One region of the Agrobacterium sp. DE0009 genome, then DNA from elsewhere that is predicted to be linked to it. Evidence: riboswitches for the same ligand, from Rfam matches in the RefSeq annotation. Region 1 holds a riboswitch; each other region holds the start of a gene.
What was found. A riboswitch is a leader RNA that binds a small molecule or an ion and turns the genes downstream of it on or off. The one in region 1 is predicted to bind cobalamin.
Positions count from the first base shown of each region.

Region 2: another riboswitch for cobalamin. It lies ahead of FS804_RS18415 (DUF1636 family protein); the one in region 1 lies ahead of FS804_RS10875 (ABC transporter substrate-binding protein).
Region 3: another riboswitch for cobalamin. It lies ahead of FS804_RS05450 (CbtB-domain containing protein); the one in region 1 lies ahead of FS804_RS10875 (ABC transporter substrate-binding protein).
Region 4: another riboswitch for cobalamin. It lies ahead of bluB (5,6-dimethylbenzimidazole synthase); the one in region 1 lies ahead of FS804_RS10875 (ABC transporter substrate-binding protein).

Region 1 is NZ_VEIU01000002.1:306,890-310,635, forward strand. It holds gene FS804_RS10865 (ABC transporter ATP-binding protein) at 1-68, opposite strand, end outside; gene FS804_RS10870 (iron ABC transporter permease) at 65-1,093, opposite strand; gene FS804_RS10875 (ABC transporter substrate-binding protein) at 1,090-2,121, opposite strand; cobalamin riboswitch at 2,278-2,512, opposite strand; gene argE (acetylornithine deacetylase) at 2,881-3,746, shown strand, end outside.
Region 2 is NZ_VEIU01000005.1:213,623-217,368, forward strand. It holds gene cobN (cobaltochelatase subunit CobN) at 1-559, opposite strand, end outside; gene cobW (cobalamin biosynthesis protein CobW) at 615-1,652, opposite strand; gene FS804_RS18415 (DUF1636 family protein) at 1,649-2,074, opposite strand; cobalamin riboswitch at 2,192-2,405, opposite strand; gene cobO (cob(I)yrinic acid a,c-diamide adenosyltransferase) at 2,533-3,150, shown strand; gene FS804_RS18425 (cobyric acid synthase) at 3,152-3,746, shown strand, end outside.
Region 3 is NZ_VEIU01000001.1:1,064,193-1,067,938, forward strand. It holds gene FS804_RS05430 (GNAT family N-acetyltransferase) at 1-1, shown strand, start outside; partial or broken gene FS804_RS05435 (type 1 glutamine amidotransferase family protein) at 21-583, shown strand; gene FS804_RS05440 (hypothetical protein) at 761-1,075, opposite strand; gene FS804_RS05445 (CbtA family protein) at 1,080-1,790, opposite strand; gene FS804_RS05450 (CbtB-domain containing protein) at 1,803-1,985, opposite strand; cobalamin riboswitch at 2,146-2,362, opposite strand; gene FS804_RS05455 (cytochrome c) at 2,548-3,468, opposite strand; gene FS804_RS05460 (cytochrome c) at 3,556-3,746, opposite strand, start outside.
Region 4 is NZ_VEIU01000001.1:271,968-275,713, reverse strand. It holds gene FS804_RS01445 (DUF2865 domain-containing protein) at 1-816, shown strand, start outside; gene bluB (5,6-dimethylbenzimidazole synthase) at 1,022-1,738, opposite strand; cobalamin riboswitch at 1,833-2,016, opposite strand; gene FS804_RS01435 (TolB family protein) at 2,143-2,973, opposite strand; gene FS804_RS01430 (glyoxalase superfamily protein) at 3,158-3,535, shown strand.

The DNA of each region.
Region 1 (3,746 bases):
AGTGAAACACCGCGCACAATATCAGCGTTACCGGCATGGAAATGCAGGTCACGGGCGGATAGCTTCATGACCGCCCCCTTCTCTGCCCCAGGATGAAGGCAAAGGCGGGCGCGCCGACGAGCGCGGTGATGACGCCGATCGGCAGAACCTGACCCGGTATGACGATGCGAGAGAGAATGTCGGCGACGATCATAAAAACGGCCCCGGTTAGCGCCGTCACCGGCAGCAGGATACCATGGCGAACACCGACGAAGATGCGTGCGGCGTGGGGAATGACAAGGCCCACAAAACCGATGGACCCGACCAGGGACACCATTGAAGCTGTCATGATGGCGGAAACCGAGATCAGCACCGTATAGACCCAGCGTACCGGGATCCCAAGCGATGCTGCCGCCTGGCCGCCGAAAGCGAAGGCGTCTAGCGCGCGGGCATACCAGAGGCAGATGAGAAGTCCCGCAAGGCTGACAGGTAGCGCCAGCCAGACATCCGGCCAGCGCACGCCGGAGAGATTGCCGAGCAGCCAGAACATGATGCCGCGTGCCTGCTCGGCATTGGCAGATTTGGTGACGATGAACGATGTTACGGCATTGAACAACTGCGACCCGGCCACCCCCGCCAGAATGATGGCGCTGTTACCGTGTCCGGCTCGCACGGCAAGAAGGCTGACCAGTGAAAACGCGATGAAAGCGCCGATCAGGGCCCCTGCCGGCATGGTCAGAAACCCCGCACCGAATCCCAAGAGGGCGACAGCGACGGCGCCTGTAGAGGCGCCGGCGGAAATACCGAGAATATAGGGATCGGCAAGCGGATTGCGCAGTAGCGATTGCAACACTGCTCCGGCAAGCGCCAGCGAAGCCCCACAGCAGGCGGCAACGACAGCGCGGCTCAGACGATAGCTCCAGACGATACCCTCATCCAGCGGCTCCAGCGGAAAGCCCGCATGAAAGACGCGATTGGCTATCGTTTTTGCGACGACGTCAAATGGAATGGCTGTCTCACCGATGGCCGCTCCGGCCATCAGCGCTATCAACAGCAGGGCGAGCGCGGCAAAAACCAGGCCCGCCCTGCCGAGATGGAGGGAGAGGCCGTTCACTTGGCGAGGCCGGCAGCCGAAATCGCCTCGGCCAGCGTTTCGATGCCTTCAATGGTGCGAATGGTCGGGTTCATCGCCTGCGCATCCATTTCGAACACATGGCCTTGCCTGACAGCAGGCATGATGCTTGCCACCGGGTCAGTTGCCAGAAACTTCAGCTTGACGGCAATGTCATCTGCAGGGAAGCGGCGGCGGTCCATCTTGCCGGCGACAACGATAGACGGGTTGGATTTGGCGATGGTTTCCCAGCCGACCGTCGGCCACTCCTCGTCGCTTTCGATGACATTCTTCAATCCGAGAGCAGACATGATGTAACCCGGAGCGCCGTTACGGCCGGCGACGTACGGGTCGATATCCAGTTCGGCGCTCGAGAACCAGAAGACGGCCGAGAGCTTGCCATTGGCAGAAGCGATCTTGGCTCTGGCGGCGTCCTCGCGCCTCTTCAGGTCGGCGACGACTTCCTCACCGCGATCCTGCACGTTGAAGATTTTGGCGAGGTCACGGATTTCCTGGTAGATCAGTTCCATGGTGAAAACGGTGTTGCGCACGCCATCGCCACCGCCGGAATTGTCTTTGCCCATGCAATCGGCCGGCGAGGTGTAAACGGGAATGCCGAGCTCGGCAAATTGCGCCGGCGTTCCGACAACACCCTCTGGGCCGATCTGCCATTGGAACTGTGTCGTCACGAGATCCGGCTTCTTGCCGACAACCGCCTCAAAGCTGGGGTCGTTGTCGGCCAATCGCTCGATCTTGGCGTTGGCCTCTTCGTAGCCCTTCAGAACCGGACCGATCCACAGCGCCGTGCCGACAACCTTGTCGGCGAGACCAAGCAGGTAAAGGACCTCGGTTGTGCTCTGGCCGACAGATACGGTGCGGGCCGGCGCCTGCTTGAAGGTGATCTCCTGACCGCAGCTGTTGATTGTCAGGGGGTAGGTGGTTTCGGCGCCCTGCGCGCCAACGGCGGGCAAGGATGCAAAGGCAACCGCCACGATGCCGGCGAGAGCCGGCAGGCGTCTTAAATGAAACATGTGTTCTCCAGTCGAAAGTAAACTTATTCGAGAGCAGCAGGCGTTAGAACGCGCACCAACAGCGGGACGTCTTGTACGGAGAACGATGATCGGATGCAAACAAAATGTAACGTAATAACATTACAGTCTCCTCCTCCGGGCTTCCCCGCCCGTAACGATGGTTCATATTTTGACGGCAGGTCTCCTGGCTCACGAATTTGCGTCACTCATCTGCCTTCCCGCATTCCAGAGAATACAGTGGCATGACGCCATGAGGCGCCACGGGGATGAACGACAATCCGCTTACAGTTGCGGGGGCAGCCACGGCATTGGGCGAAAATATCGCCCGCACCATGTTCCCTATTAATCCCTTCGCCTTTCGGCTGCAGGAACCGTCATATACTCACATAAGGGGCAAGAGGCGGGGCGTCAATTGCGATCGTGTCGCAGCTTGGAACAAAGACGGCCAGCTAGCCCGCCGCAATGAAAAGTCAAGAAGTTGCCGGCTTAAAAACCGGCCACAAGCCCCAAGCGTGCAGGCGATACAGTTTCTCGGCATCTTCGACAAAATCCAACCGCTAAAAAGCCGCTTTACGTTGACGTCTCCGTTCAACAACACGGCGGCATCGGAAAAAGGGCTGTCAGTTTTCCCATCGACCCGGCAGGATTTCGCCGAAACCGCTGTAAGGACACAACAATCTACCGAAATCTTCTTCACTTCAGCATACAAACGCAGCCGGTGACTTTTAGGCTCTGCGACGGTGAAGCGCGGAGAGAGCCATGAACGCCATCGAAATTCTGGAGCGTCTTGTCGGCTTTCCCTCGTTCGTCGGAACCGCCAATGGCGATATTGCCGGATGGATTGCCGATTATCTGCGAAGCCACGGCGCGAAGGTCTCGCTGCTTGCCGGGCCGGAAGGGGACCGCGCCAATCTCTTTGCGAGCTTCGGCCCGACGGATGCCAGCGGATACATCCTGTCCGGCCACATGGATGTGGTGCCCGCCGGGGAGCCGGAATGGTCCTCCGACCCCTTTGCGCTCAGAGCCGAGGGCGAGCGTCTTTACGGCCGTGGCACCACCGACATGAAAGGTTTCCTTGCCACGGTTCTCGCCGCGGCGCCGGCATTTGCGCAGATGTCACTGAAGCGGCCGGTTCACATTGCTTTTTCCTATGATGAGGAGGCGGGCTGCCGGGGTGTGCCCCATCTGATCGCCGCTTTGCCGGATCTTTGCGCAAAACCAGCGGGCGCGATCATCGGTGAGCCGAGCAATCTGCGCGCTGTGCGTGCTCACAAGGGCAAGGCAGCCGCACGCATCACCATCCGCGGCCGCTCCGGCCATTCCTCACGGCCCGATCAGGGCGTCAACGCGATCCATCTCATGACAGGCATCATGGCAAAGGCGGTGGAAACTGCCCAAGCCCTCACGCAGGGCCCCTTCGAAGGCACGTTCGAGCCGCCTTACTCCTCCCTGCAGATCGGCACCGTAAATGGCGGGCAGGCGATCAATATCGTCCCGGACCTGTGCACCATCGAAGTGGAAGCACGGGCCATTTCCGGTGTATCGCCGCTCGCCCTGCTCGAGCCATTGCGTGAGAGCGTCGAGAGGCTTGCAGCCAACGGGACAGACGTTCAATGGGCACCGAT
Region 2 (3,746 bases), on a different contig from region 1:
CGCCTGAACCCGGGCGGTAAAAACCGACTCTTGGCAACGGTTCGGCCATGATCTCCGGCCAAACCCCACCCCTTGCTAGGGCAGCAAGACCGGCGGCAAGGCGGCGCATATTTTCCTGCCCGCCCTCGCGGAAGAACGAAAGAGCGGACACTAAAATGTCTTGACCGACGCTTGAAGCAACCTCCAGTTTTTCGTCCCGCTCGCTGCATTCGCCCGGCAGGAGCAGAAGCCTGATGCCACGTCGCCGCGCGAGCATGGAAAGCTGGTCGACGCCGTAACGCCAGCGCTCCGCGCCGCCGAGAATCCGGATAAGGATGACGCGCGCGTGCTCCGCCGTCTTTTCGATCCACAGATCGACCGACATGGGATGCCGAAGTTCGGACAAGTTGGCGCAGGAGAGGGTGGTCGACGCTTCCTCCGCCTGCCGCCAGGCCTGTTCCAGCCCTGCCAGATCGCTTGCTGAAAAAGACAGCATCACCACATCTGAGCGAGGCTGGTTGAGGTCAACCGGCTCTATCAGGTCGTCTAGAGACGATGATGTGGTGGCAAGAATATGCATCTAAAGCATGTCCATCAGACGTCTGTCGCTGCTTGCGCCCAGATAAATGCGTGTGTCAGGCAGCCAGCATCTGCTCGATCTTCTCACGGTTGATGCCCTTTTCGCCGATGACGACAAGGCGGCTGCGGCGCTCTTCACCTGCGGCCCACGGCCGATCGTAATAGTGGTTCACGCGGCTACCGACGGCTTGCACCTGCAACCGCATCGGCTTGGTGGATACCTCGATGAAGCCCTTGATACGCAGGACATTCTCAGCCGCTGCCGTTTCGGCAATGCGGATCGCCAGGGCTTCCGGATCGGTCACGGCAGGCAAATCGATGACGAAGCTGTCGAAGTCATCATGCTCGTGGTCAAGTTCGCCGTCATGGTGGGTGCGGCGGTTTTCAATATCGTCTTCGACGGCAAGGCCAAGGCCGATCAGCACGGCAGGGTCGATGGCGCCATTGGAGGCCATGACGATCTTTGCCGCCTTCGGCAGATGGTCGAGAATATGCGCCTTGGCCTTTTCCAAGCCAGCAACGTCAAGAAGATCAGCCTTTGTGAGCACGATGAGATCGGCGCAGGCGACCTGATCCTCGAAAACCTCTTCGACAGGGTCGTCGTGGTCGAGCGCTTCGTCATTGGCGCGCTGGGCGGCGAGCGCCTCCATGTCGTGAGCCACCTGGCCCTCGGCAAGCGCAGCCCCATCCACCACGGCCACCACGGCATCGACAGTAACCCGGCTCTTGATGGCCGGCCACTGGAAGGCGTGTACCAGCGGCTTGGGCAAGGCGAGACCCGAGGTTTCGATGAGAATGTGCTCCACCTTCGGCTGGCGGCTGAGGATCTGTTCGATCGCAGGCTGGAAATCATCCGCCACCGTGCAGCAGATGCAGCCATTGGCCAGCTCGACGATGTTTTCCTCGGGGCAGCTTTCAATGCCGCAGCCTTTGAGGATTTCGCCGTCAATGCCGATGTCGCCGAACTCGTTGACGATGATGGCGAGCCGCTTGCCGTCAAGTTTTTCGAGAAGGCCGCGCAGCAGCGTGGTTTTGCCAGCCCCCAGAAAGCCGGTAACGATGGTGCAGGGAACGCGGTCCAGAAGGGTGCTCATGATCTCTCCTCGGTAAAATCGAAAGGCGGAATGCGCGCGACCATGCCGCGCTTTAAGGATTCGGGGCGGCCGCGCCACGGCATCAGGCCATCGGAGGCGGCAGCAAGCAGTTTCGCCCCGGCCAGCAAATCATCAGCGCCGTCGGTTGTCAGCCCGCCAAAGACGTAGGACCAGCCGTTGGCGCTGCGCAGCACGGCGCTGAGGCCGCGCTTGCAATTGGCAAGGCAGTTGACGGAACGAACGGTGACACCCGCTTCCTCAGCCTTTGCCATGACGGCTTCGACGAGGCGCGAACCCAGGCGCGGTTCCGCATTGGGATCGGCTTCATCACGGCAGCTTCTGCAAATGAAAACGGTCACGCCGGGCGCCGTTTCGTCCTGCGAATTTCCGCTGGTGGAAGAAGATGTCGCTGAAATATCCAAGCCGTATCGTTTCCCGCGCCTTGCAAAAATCTTGGGGTGCGGATGTCGAAGACGGCACGCGGGTGGCCGCAAGCCGAACCTTCGAACGAACCGACTGACCGGAGCACCCCGCCCGGCAGACGTTTTTCCTGAAACGGCAGGTCTCCTGGCTCGCGGCTTGACGCCTTGGCACCGCCTTCCCGAACCCCTTGCGGGTCCAGTGGCTTTACGGTGCGGGCTTACCGCTTACAGTTGCGGGGGCAGCCACGGAATGACCCAACGTTGGGGTGGAACCGTGTTCCCTCTTAGCTTTTCCCGTTGCCGGGAAAAGACCGTCAGTCCCTTACCCTTAGGCTGAACGGAAGCATGGGTCAATGCCGCGAGCCATCGGCACGGCAGATTGCCGGGTGCGGCAAATTGGGTATAGTCGCCGCTCCTGTGGCGGGCGACTCCGCACAGGTGGAAGAAGAGGAAACCGAATGACACGCGACATCAGCGCCAGCGAAGCCGAGCGCCACCGGCAGAAAATGGTCAATCGCAAGACGGTGCAGGACGCCGAGGTTGCTGAAAAGACGATTGAAAAAGGTCTGCTGATGATCAATACGGGTCCCGGCAAGGGCAAGTCCACAGCGGCCTTCGGCCTTGCCCTGCGAATGCTCGGCACCGGGCGAAGGGTCGGCATCGTTCAGTTCATCAAGGGTGCCTGGTCGACAGGCGAACAGCAGGCCCTGAGCTTGTTCGGCGACAGGATCGTGTGGCGCACCATGGGCGAAGGTTTCACCTGGGACACGCAGGATCTGAAACGTGATGTCGCAGCGGCGACAAGGGCATGGGAGGAGGCCAAGGCTCTGATGGCCGATGAAACGATCGGCCTTCTGGTTCTGGACGAACTGAACATCGCCTTGCGTTACGATTACCTGCCGTTGGCGGAGGTTGTTGAGACACTGTCCAGCCGCCGGCCGGATCTGCACGTCATCGTCACCGGCCGCAACGCCAAGCAGCCGCTGATCGACGCGGCGGATATGGTGACGGAAATGACCCTCGTCAAACACCACTTCAAGGCAGGCGTGAAGGCGCAGGCGGGGATTGAATTCTGACATGGTTGCACGGGTGCTGATGTTTCAGGGAACGGGCTCGGATGTCGGCAAATCGCTGATGGTGGCCGGCCTTGCCCGCGCATTCACCCGGCGTGGCCTCTCCGTCATGCCGTTCAAGCCGCAGAACATGTCGAACAATGCCGCTGTCACCGCGGATGGTGGCGAGATCGGCCGTGCGCAGGCGCTACAGGCGCGGGCAGCGGGCGTGCCGCTTTCCGTGCACATGAACCCGGTGCTGCTGAAGCCGCAGAGCGAAACCGGCGCACAGGTGGTCGTGCAGGGCAAGATCATCGGTAACGCCAAGGCGGCCGATTATCAGCATATGAAGGCCGGGCTGATGCCGCGCGTGCTTGATAGTTTCGAGCACCTGAAACAACAGGCCGATCTGGTGCTGGTGGAAGGGGCTGGCAGCGCGTCCGAAATCAACCTGCGTGCCAACGACATCGCCAATATGGGTTTTGCCCGCGCGGCCGATGCGCCGGTGATCCTGATCGGCGATATCGACCGCGGCGGTGTCATCGCCAGCCTCGTCGGGACCAGGGCGGTGCTCGACGTCGATGACGCGGCGATGATCGAAGGTTTCATCGTCAACCGTT
Region 3 (3,746 bases), on a different contig from region 1:
ATTGACCCACGGAGACGGCCATGACACGGATTGCCATTGCGTTGGCTGAGGATTTTGCGGACTGGGAGCCGGCGCTGCTGGCGGCGGCTGCACGCAGCTATCTCGGCGTCGAGATCGTTTATGCCACGCCCGATGGCCGGCCGGTAACGTCCATGGGCGGGCTGAAGGTGACGCCGGATACATCCTATGACGCGCTCGATCCCGTTGACATCGATGCGCTCGTCATCCCCGGCGGTCTCAGTTGGGAAAAGGGCACGGCTGCCGATCTTGGCGGGCTGGTATACCGGTTTCGCGACAGGCACCGGCTGGTCGCCGGCATCTGCGCGGCGGCAAGTGCGCTCGGCGGCACGGGCGTTCTTGATGATGTCGCCCATACCGGCAATGCGCTGGCATCGCACAAGGCCTATCCGACGTATCGTGGCGAAGCGCTTTATCGCGATCAGCCAAAAGCGGTCAGTGACGGCGGCATTATCACGCCGGCAGCGCGCCGGTGAGTTTCGCCGTGGAAATTCTGAAAAGCCTCGGACTCTTTGGTCCGGAAGCCGAGGCAGAACTTCAGGTTTTTGCGGCGGAGCATGGGTGAGCCGCAGAGCGTTATTCCGCCCTCCCTCCGTCATACCGGCCCTGAGCCGGTATCCAACCAGCCCAAGTCCTTGGGCTGAAAAGACTTCTCCCGCCGCGCAGACGCGCGTCGGCTGGATGCCGGATCAAGTCCGGCATGACGGTCGAGAAGAAGATGTCTCTCGCAAATCATCCTGCGCTATTCTCGATCAAGCACCCGGCACACACGCGCCGCAAACTCCGGTCCCTTGCCGGCAATCGCGCGGCGGATATCGCGGCTGTTCAAATGCAGGCTGCGGCCGGCGGGCAAGTTTGAGCGTTTGATCTTGAAGATTGCCGCAGCGGCAAAAGCAGCTTCGTGGTCTTGAAAATAGGCAAGCGCCGCATAACGATCGGGGCTCGGCCCCAGCACCGCCTTGAAGGCAAGGCGGTGTACGGCGCATGGCGCGCCGTGACCGGGAACGGCAAAACGCAGCGCATCGAGTTCCTCACTCCACTCCGCTGCGTCCTGCATGGTTTCAAGCCTGCTGGAAGCGCTTCAGGAAAAACGCGCTCAACGTGCCGAGAAGCGCCCAGAAGACGAAGCTGGTGACGGTGGCGGCAACGATGAACTGACGCTCGAGCGGCAGCGGCGCCAGCGCATGCTCGCCTTCCGGCGGCAGCGGCGCACCCACCACATGCGGCGCGACAATCATCACCAGCGCCAGAACAATCGCCCAGGGCTCGCGACGGAATGCGATCAGCGCAATGCCGCCCGCGGTTGCGGCAACGGTTGCAAGCCACCAGATCTGCCGTGCTTCAAGGGCTGCGGCCGGGCTGCCCGGCAATTCCGGCGGCAGGCCGATCATAGGAGCAAGCATGACGGCGGCAAAGCCGGCAACGCCCCAGAGAAGGCCTTCGCGCCAACCGGCATTGGTACCACGCAGCGACATCAGGCCGGTCAGCACCAGCGCGTAACCGATGGCGGTGAGCACATTGGCCGCGACGGTGTAGGCGTTACGCTCGAAACCATCGGCCGGAGCCCATGCCTCGTCGTTGTGCTCATGGGCGGGAGCCGCAGCGCCCGGTGCAGGCGCATCATGGCTATGCGGCGCTTCACCAGCGCTTTCAAAGGTTTCCGCCTGAAGGATGAGCGGCGTGGTGCCGACAGCCTGCATGGCGGAGACAGCGAAGCCGCCGACAATGCCGACGAGAATGGCGGTAAAGACGATGTTACGGAAGAAAGACATGCCGCTCCCCCCTCAGTGGCAGGGGAAGGCGTTGGCATGGCGCGTGTCGTGCGCGGCATTGTGGACGGCTTCCACATGGGAAAAACCGACAAAACCGACGATGAACAGGCCAAGCACGATCGCGGTGAGCGATTGCGCGAAGCTCGCTGTTTTTGCAGACGCGGCGGCATTGGCCGTATTCTGATTGATGGACATGGTGACCCCTCTCCGGCGCGACCCCGCGCCTTTGGACGCGGCCGGGCGGCAGAAGCCGCAAGACCGCATGCGATATACTTCACCACGGGGATACGAGACTGACACAGGGCGGCATTGATCCCGCCACCCTGACATTCCGCTCTTCCGGACACCCCGCCGGCATGGATATTTCCGTAATGGCAGGTCTCCTGGCTTACGGGTCAAAACCTGAAACACCTTCCCGGCGCGCCCTCCTCTCAGGTGGCTTGCCAGTGGCATTTCGTTTCAGGCTCTCCGCTCACAGTTGCGGGGGCAGCCACGAATGAGGATGTCTCCCTATCGTGTTCCCTTTTCACCTTCCGGAATGCCCGGAAGGAACCATCACAAGGTTGTTATCCGCCGGGCGAGAGCGGGAGTCAATGGTGGGCCTGATTTCGAACTGCACGCCGTCGCCTCCACCTCCGTCACCCCGGACTAGATCAGGGGTCCAGCGCGATCAAGTCCTTGATCGCAAGAGACTCTTCTCACGGTGCAGACGCGCCGTGGCTGGATGCCGGATCTGGCCCGGCATGACGGCTGAGGATTACCGCGCCGGGATCGCCTTCAGATAGGCGGCAATCGCATCGCGATCTTCGGCGGTCAGATGCGCCATGTTCTGCTGGACCTTGACCATGGAGCCGCCGACGCTGTCGAATTCCGGGGTGAAGCCGGTTTCGAGATAGCTGGCAATATCGGCCTTTGTCCAACTGCCGATGCTCTGCGAACCGGGGGTAATGTCTGGAATGCGGCCCTCGCCTTCGGGATTGGGGCCGCCCGCCAGCCATTTGTCCGCCAGGAAGCCGCCAAGCGCATTGCGTGGCGTGTGGCATTCGCCGCAATGGCCGGGTCCTTCCACCAGATATTGGCCACGCAGCAGCTCGGCATTGGCGTTGGCAAGCTCGACGCGCGGCGGGGCGGCGGGGTCGAAATAAAGGAACTTCCAGCCGCCCAGCACGATGCGCATGTTGAAGGGGAACGGTAACTCGTGATCCGGCGCATCGTTCTGGCTGGCCGGCAGGGTTTTCAGGTAACCGAAGAGATCGTTGATGTCCTTCTGCGTCATGCGGGCATAGGACGCGTAGGGGAAGGACGGATAGAGATGCTCGCCATTCTTGCCGACGCCGCGCGTCATGGCATCGCCGAACTCCGCCAGCGTCCAGGCGCCGATGCCGTGCTGCGGATCGGAGGAGATATTTGGAACATGGAAGGTTCCGAAGGGACTTGGCAGCGCTTGTCCGCCCGAAAGCGTCAGTTGCGCCTCTCCCTTCGCATCGGATGCGGCGTGACAGCTGGCGCAGCCGCCGGCCCAGAACAGCGTTTCGCCGTTGGCGAGATCGGGGTCGCCCAGGCTAACCCAATGGCTCGGCGCCTGCCGTTCAGGCGCTGTAACCCAGGTAAATATGCCGTAGCCCGCAATCGCCGCAATCACGGCACCACCGACGAGTTTCGTCCAGATGGAGGACATGCCCCTCTCCCCAATCTCACCTGACCTGGCCAGGTGCCTTGCCTGCCGGAAAACGCCGCCTGTGAGCGGCGTTTCCAGATACGTCGCTTATTTCTTCAGACGGTAGGTCTGGTGGCAGGTGCCGCAATCGGCGCCGAGCGTCTTCATGGCCGTGGCAACGCCGGCCTGGTCGGTGGGCATATTGGCGAGAACCGCATCGGCGTCCGTTCCGAGCTTGACGGCCTTGGCCTTGAAATCATCGAAATTTTCCCAGATGGCGGGCGCTGCCGCGCTGCCGG
Region 4 (3,746 bases), on a different contig from region 1:
GAGGCCGAGCGCGACGCGATCATCCGCGATCGCGATGATGCCATGGCGGACGCTCGCAACGATGACAGCAACGTCAGGCGCGAGCGCATTCTCGCCGCCCTCGATGCCAATGGCTGCAGCCCCGCAGAGGACATGAACCGCCAAGCATCGCCTGCACCCGATGTGACCCGGTATCCCGATGCCTTCAGGCAGAATGGCGATGAGCCGGGACAGGCGGGCCTTTCGCCTCACCCCAACGCCGCCGCCGAGGGCGGGCTTCGAACGCTCTGCGTGCGCACCTGCGACGGATCGTTCTTCCCGATCGCCTCCAATGCCTCGCCACTTGATTTCCGCGCCCAGGCCGAGCAATGCCAGAAAATGTGCCCGGGAACCGAGACGGAACTCTATTTCCACTCCATGGCGGATCAGGAAACAGCAGACATGGTGTCCGCTGAAACCGGCAAAACCTACAAGGACCTGCCGACCGCCTTCGCCTATCGCAATGCCTCAACGAAAGCGCCCGGCTGCGCCTGCAACATGGCCGCCTATCACCAGGAGATGCAAAAGCAGGAACAGGCGTCCCGGCCGGAAGCCGAAAAGCCCTATTCCAGCATCACCACCATTCCATCGCCGCAAGGTGACAAGAACGGTGATAAATCCCCCGCAGCGGCTCAACAACAGCAGGCGGCCAAGCAACCGGAACAGCCAATCCCGGAACGGGATTACGATCCCAACGATAAAAAAGTCCGCATCATCGGACCCAAATTCCTGCCGGACCAGACCGGCAAGATAGACCTGAAAAACCCGGCGCTGAAAGGCATCCAGCCGCAGCAGTGAAATCTCTTGCGCGCGTGTAATGGGGCGAGCGCGCGACCCTTGTTTCTTCTCCCCGCCGGGGAGAAGGTCGCGGCAGCGGGATGAGGGGGCAAGCTCTCCGAAAATCTCTACCGTTACACCCTCATCCGACCCTTCGGGCCACCTTCTCTCCGGCGGGGAGAAGAAATGCACGGCAATGTCCCGACCTATTCGCAGGCCTCCGTGTCTACACCCCACCCCAACGGTTCCGAAACACAAGCTCTTCCAGCGGCACGCGCTGCCGCCAGCCCTTCACCGCCAGCTCCGGTTCGGTATAAAGCGTATCGACGCGACCGAGGCACAGCCAGGCGACGATCTCGATATGATCGGGGATACCTAGAATGGCCCTGATATCGCTGTCGTGGAAAATGCTGACCCAGCCGACGCCGACGCCTTCGGCGCGGGCGGCGAGCCAGAGGTTCTGGATGGCGCAGACGGTGGAATAGACATCCGTGCGTGGATTATGGGTGCGGCCCAGCACCACCTTGCCACCCCGTTTCGGATCGCAGGTAACGCAGATGCTGAGCGGGGCCTTGCGGATACCCTCAAGCTTCAGGCTGCGGTAGAGCGCCTGCTTCTCGCCCTCAAACATCGCCGCCGCCTCTTCATTGGCGCGGCTGAAGGCCACCCATGCCGCCTGGCGCACGGCGCCGTCGGTGACGAGGGTGAAGTTCCACGGCTGCATGAAACCGACGGAGGGAGCGGCATGCGCCGCTTTCAGGAGGCGCTCGACGAGATCGTCCGGCAGCGGGTCTGGCAGGAACTGGTCGCGCACATCACGCCGCGTCTCGATGGCGCGGTAGATCGCCTCGCGCTCCTCGCTGGAAAACGGGCGGGCGGGTGAAAGCGCATGATCGAAAGGATTGGCGTCGGGTGGCGTCGTGAAGGGCGGTTCGGTCGGCATCGTTTATCCCTAACAATGCGGGCGGGCCGGTGCCGAAACCATGGAAGGTTTGCAGCGACGACTCGCTTTCCATCAACCTGCCGCCGTCCGCGCGGTTCGGTCTATTTTGCCAGGCCGGTCTTCTGACTAGGCTTCATCCGCCCCTTTCGCCTTCCCGAATAACTTCAGTGGCATGAGAAAAAGGGCATCCGCCTCACAGCGTTGGGCACGTTCCGGTCTCTCACCGGATTCCCGATTCTCCCGCTGCAAAGGCGGGCACCTGACGGGTGAAGCTATGGGCAAAATAGCGTGCGAACGCAAGTGTCGCCAAGGCCGCGCGACAATATGACCGTGCTCCCCGCCTCCGTCATTCCGGCCCTGAGCCGGAGTGAAGGGAGGGGGTACACCGCCTCGTCAGAACCGCATCACGCCACCGGAAAGTACCTGACATAAGCGAACTCATCCCCATCCGGCGACCAGTTGGGCGAATTCATCGTGCCCTGCCCGCCGAAAAGCTCGAACAACGTTTCCACATTGCCGCCGTCCATATCCATCAGCCGCACGCGTACATCGAGATCGCGCGGATGGTCGAAAACGTCGCCATCATAGGAAATGAAGACAACCTTGTCTCCCTTCGGAGACGGGTGTGGAAACCAGTCGCCATAGGGGCTGTCGGTGATACGCTCCACAGCTGAGCCATCCACCCGCACCCGCCAGATCTGCATTTGGCCCGTGCGGCTGGAATTGAAATAGATCCACATACCGTCAGGCGAATAGTCCGGGCCGTCATTGCGGCCTTCACCATGGGTAAGGCGTGTTTCAACGCCGCTGTCTATGTCCATGGAATAGATATCGAAAACCTGATCGCGAATGCCGCAATAGGCGAAGCTTTTCCCGTCGGGGGACCAGCCATGCCAATAGGAGGGCAGGTTCTTCGTCATCAGCTGCGGCGCGCCGCCCGCCGAGGACAGAAGATAGATGGCGCTTTTGCCGAATTCCACCTTGTCTGAAATGGCGTAAAGCGAACCGTCGGGCGAAATACCGTGATCGTTGTTGCACTGGATTGCGAAACCCGTATCGACCTTTTGTGGCGACGCGTCACCGGAAAGGGACAGGCGATACAGCAGCCCTTCGCTGTTCAGCAGCAGATATTTCCCATCCGGCGACCAGTTCGGCGCTTCGAACAGCTCAGGCGTCTGCCACACCACCCGCATCTGCCGGGTCCGGATGTTGAAGATTTCGATGGAGCTGCGCATTCTGCCTCCCGGGCTTGTCAATGTTCCGACCGGAACGGCGCAGACATTCCATTTGCATCCGTCGCCGCCGTGGCTATGATCCTAGGGCGGCAGGCACCGTCCTGCAAATTCAAACCGGAAAAAACGCCTGTGCCCCGGCACCGTCCGCGGCCCTCCCCGTTTCTCCCAGATCCGAGGTTCCGCGATGAATACCATCGCCGATCACGGCATCCGCTTCGGCCGGATCGCCGCAATGCTTCCTGTCAAGAATATCGAAAAGGCCCATGATTTTTATGCCGGCGTGCTCGGTTTCGAAAAGACCTTCGAAAACGGCAATCCCGTCGGCTTCATCATCCTGAAACAGGGCAATGCCGAGCTGCACCTGACATTGCAGCCGGCCCACAGGGCAGCCCCTTTCAACGTCGCGCATATGATGGTCAGCGATGTCGATGCGCTGCACACGGTTTGCAAGAAACATGGGCTGCGCATTATCAAGGGCTTGCAGGACAAGGAGTATGGCCTCAGGGCCTTTGTGTTTGAAGACCCTGATGGCAACCGCATCGATGTGGGGCAGGCTATTTAAGGCGAGTGAACGGCGCGGGGTTTTCTCCGCGCCGCTTGCTTAAACGCGAAGGCTTGTTGTGGAACGAGCGCATGCCCCTCGCTTCTTCTCCCCGCCGGGAAGAAGTCCGCGGCAGCGGGATGGGGGGGCAAGCGTCGCGATATAAGGAGAGGCTGCCCCCTCATCCGACCCTTCGGGCCACCTTCTCCCCGGCGGGGAGAAGAAATAGGCC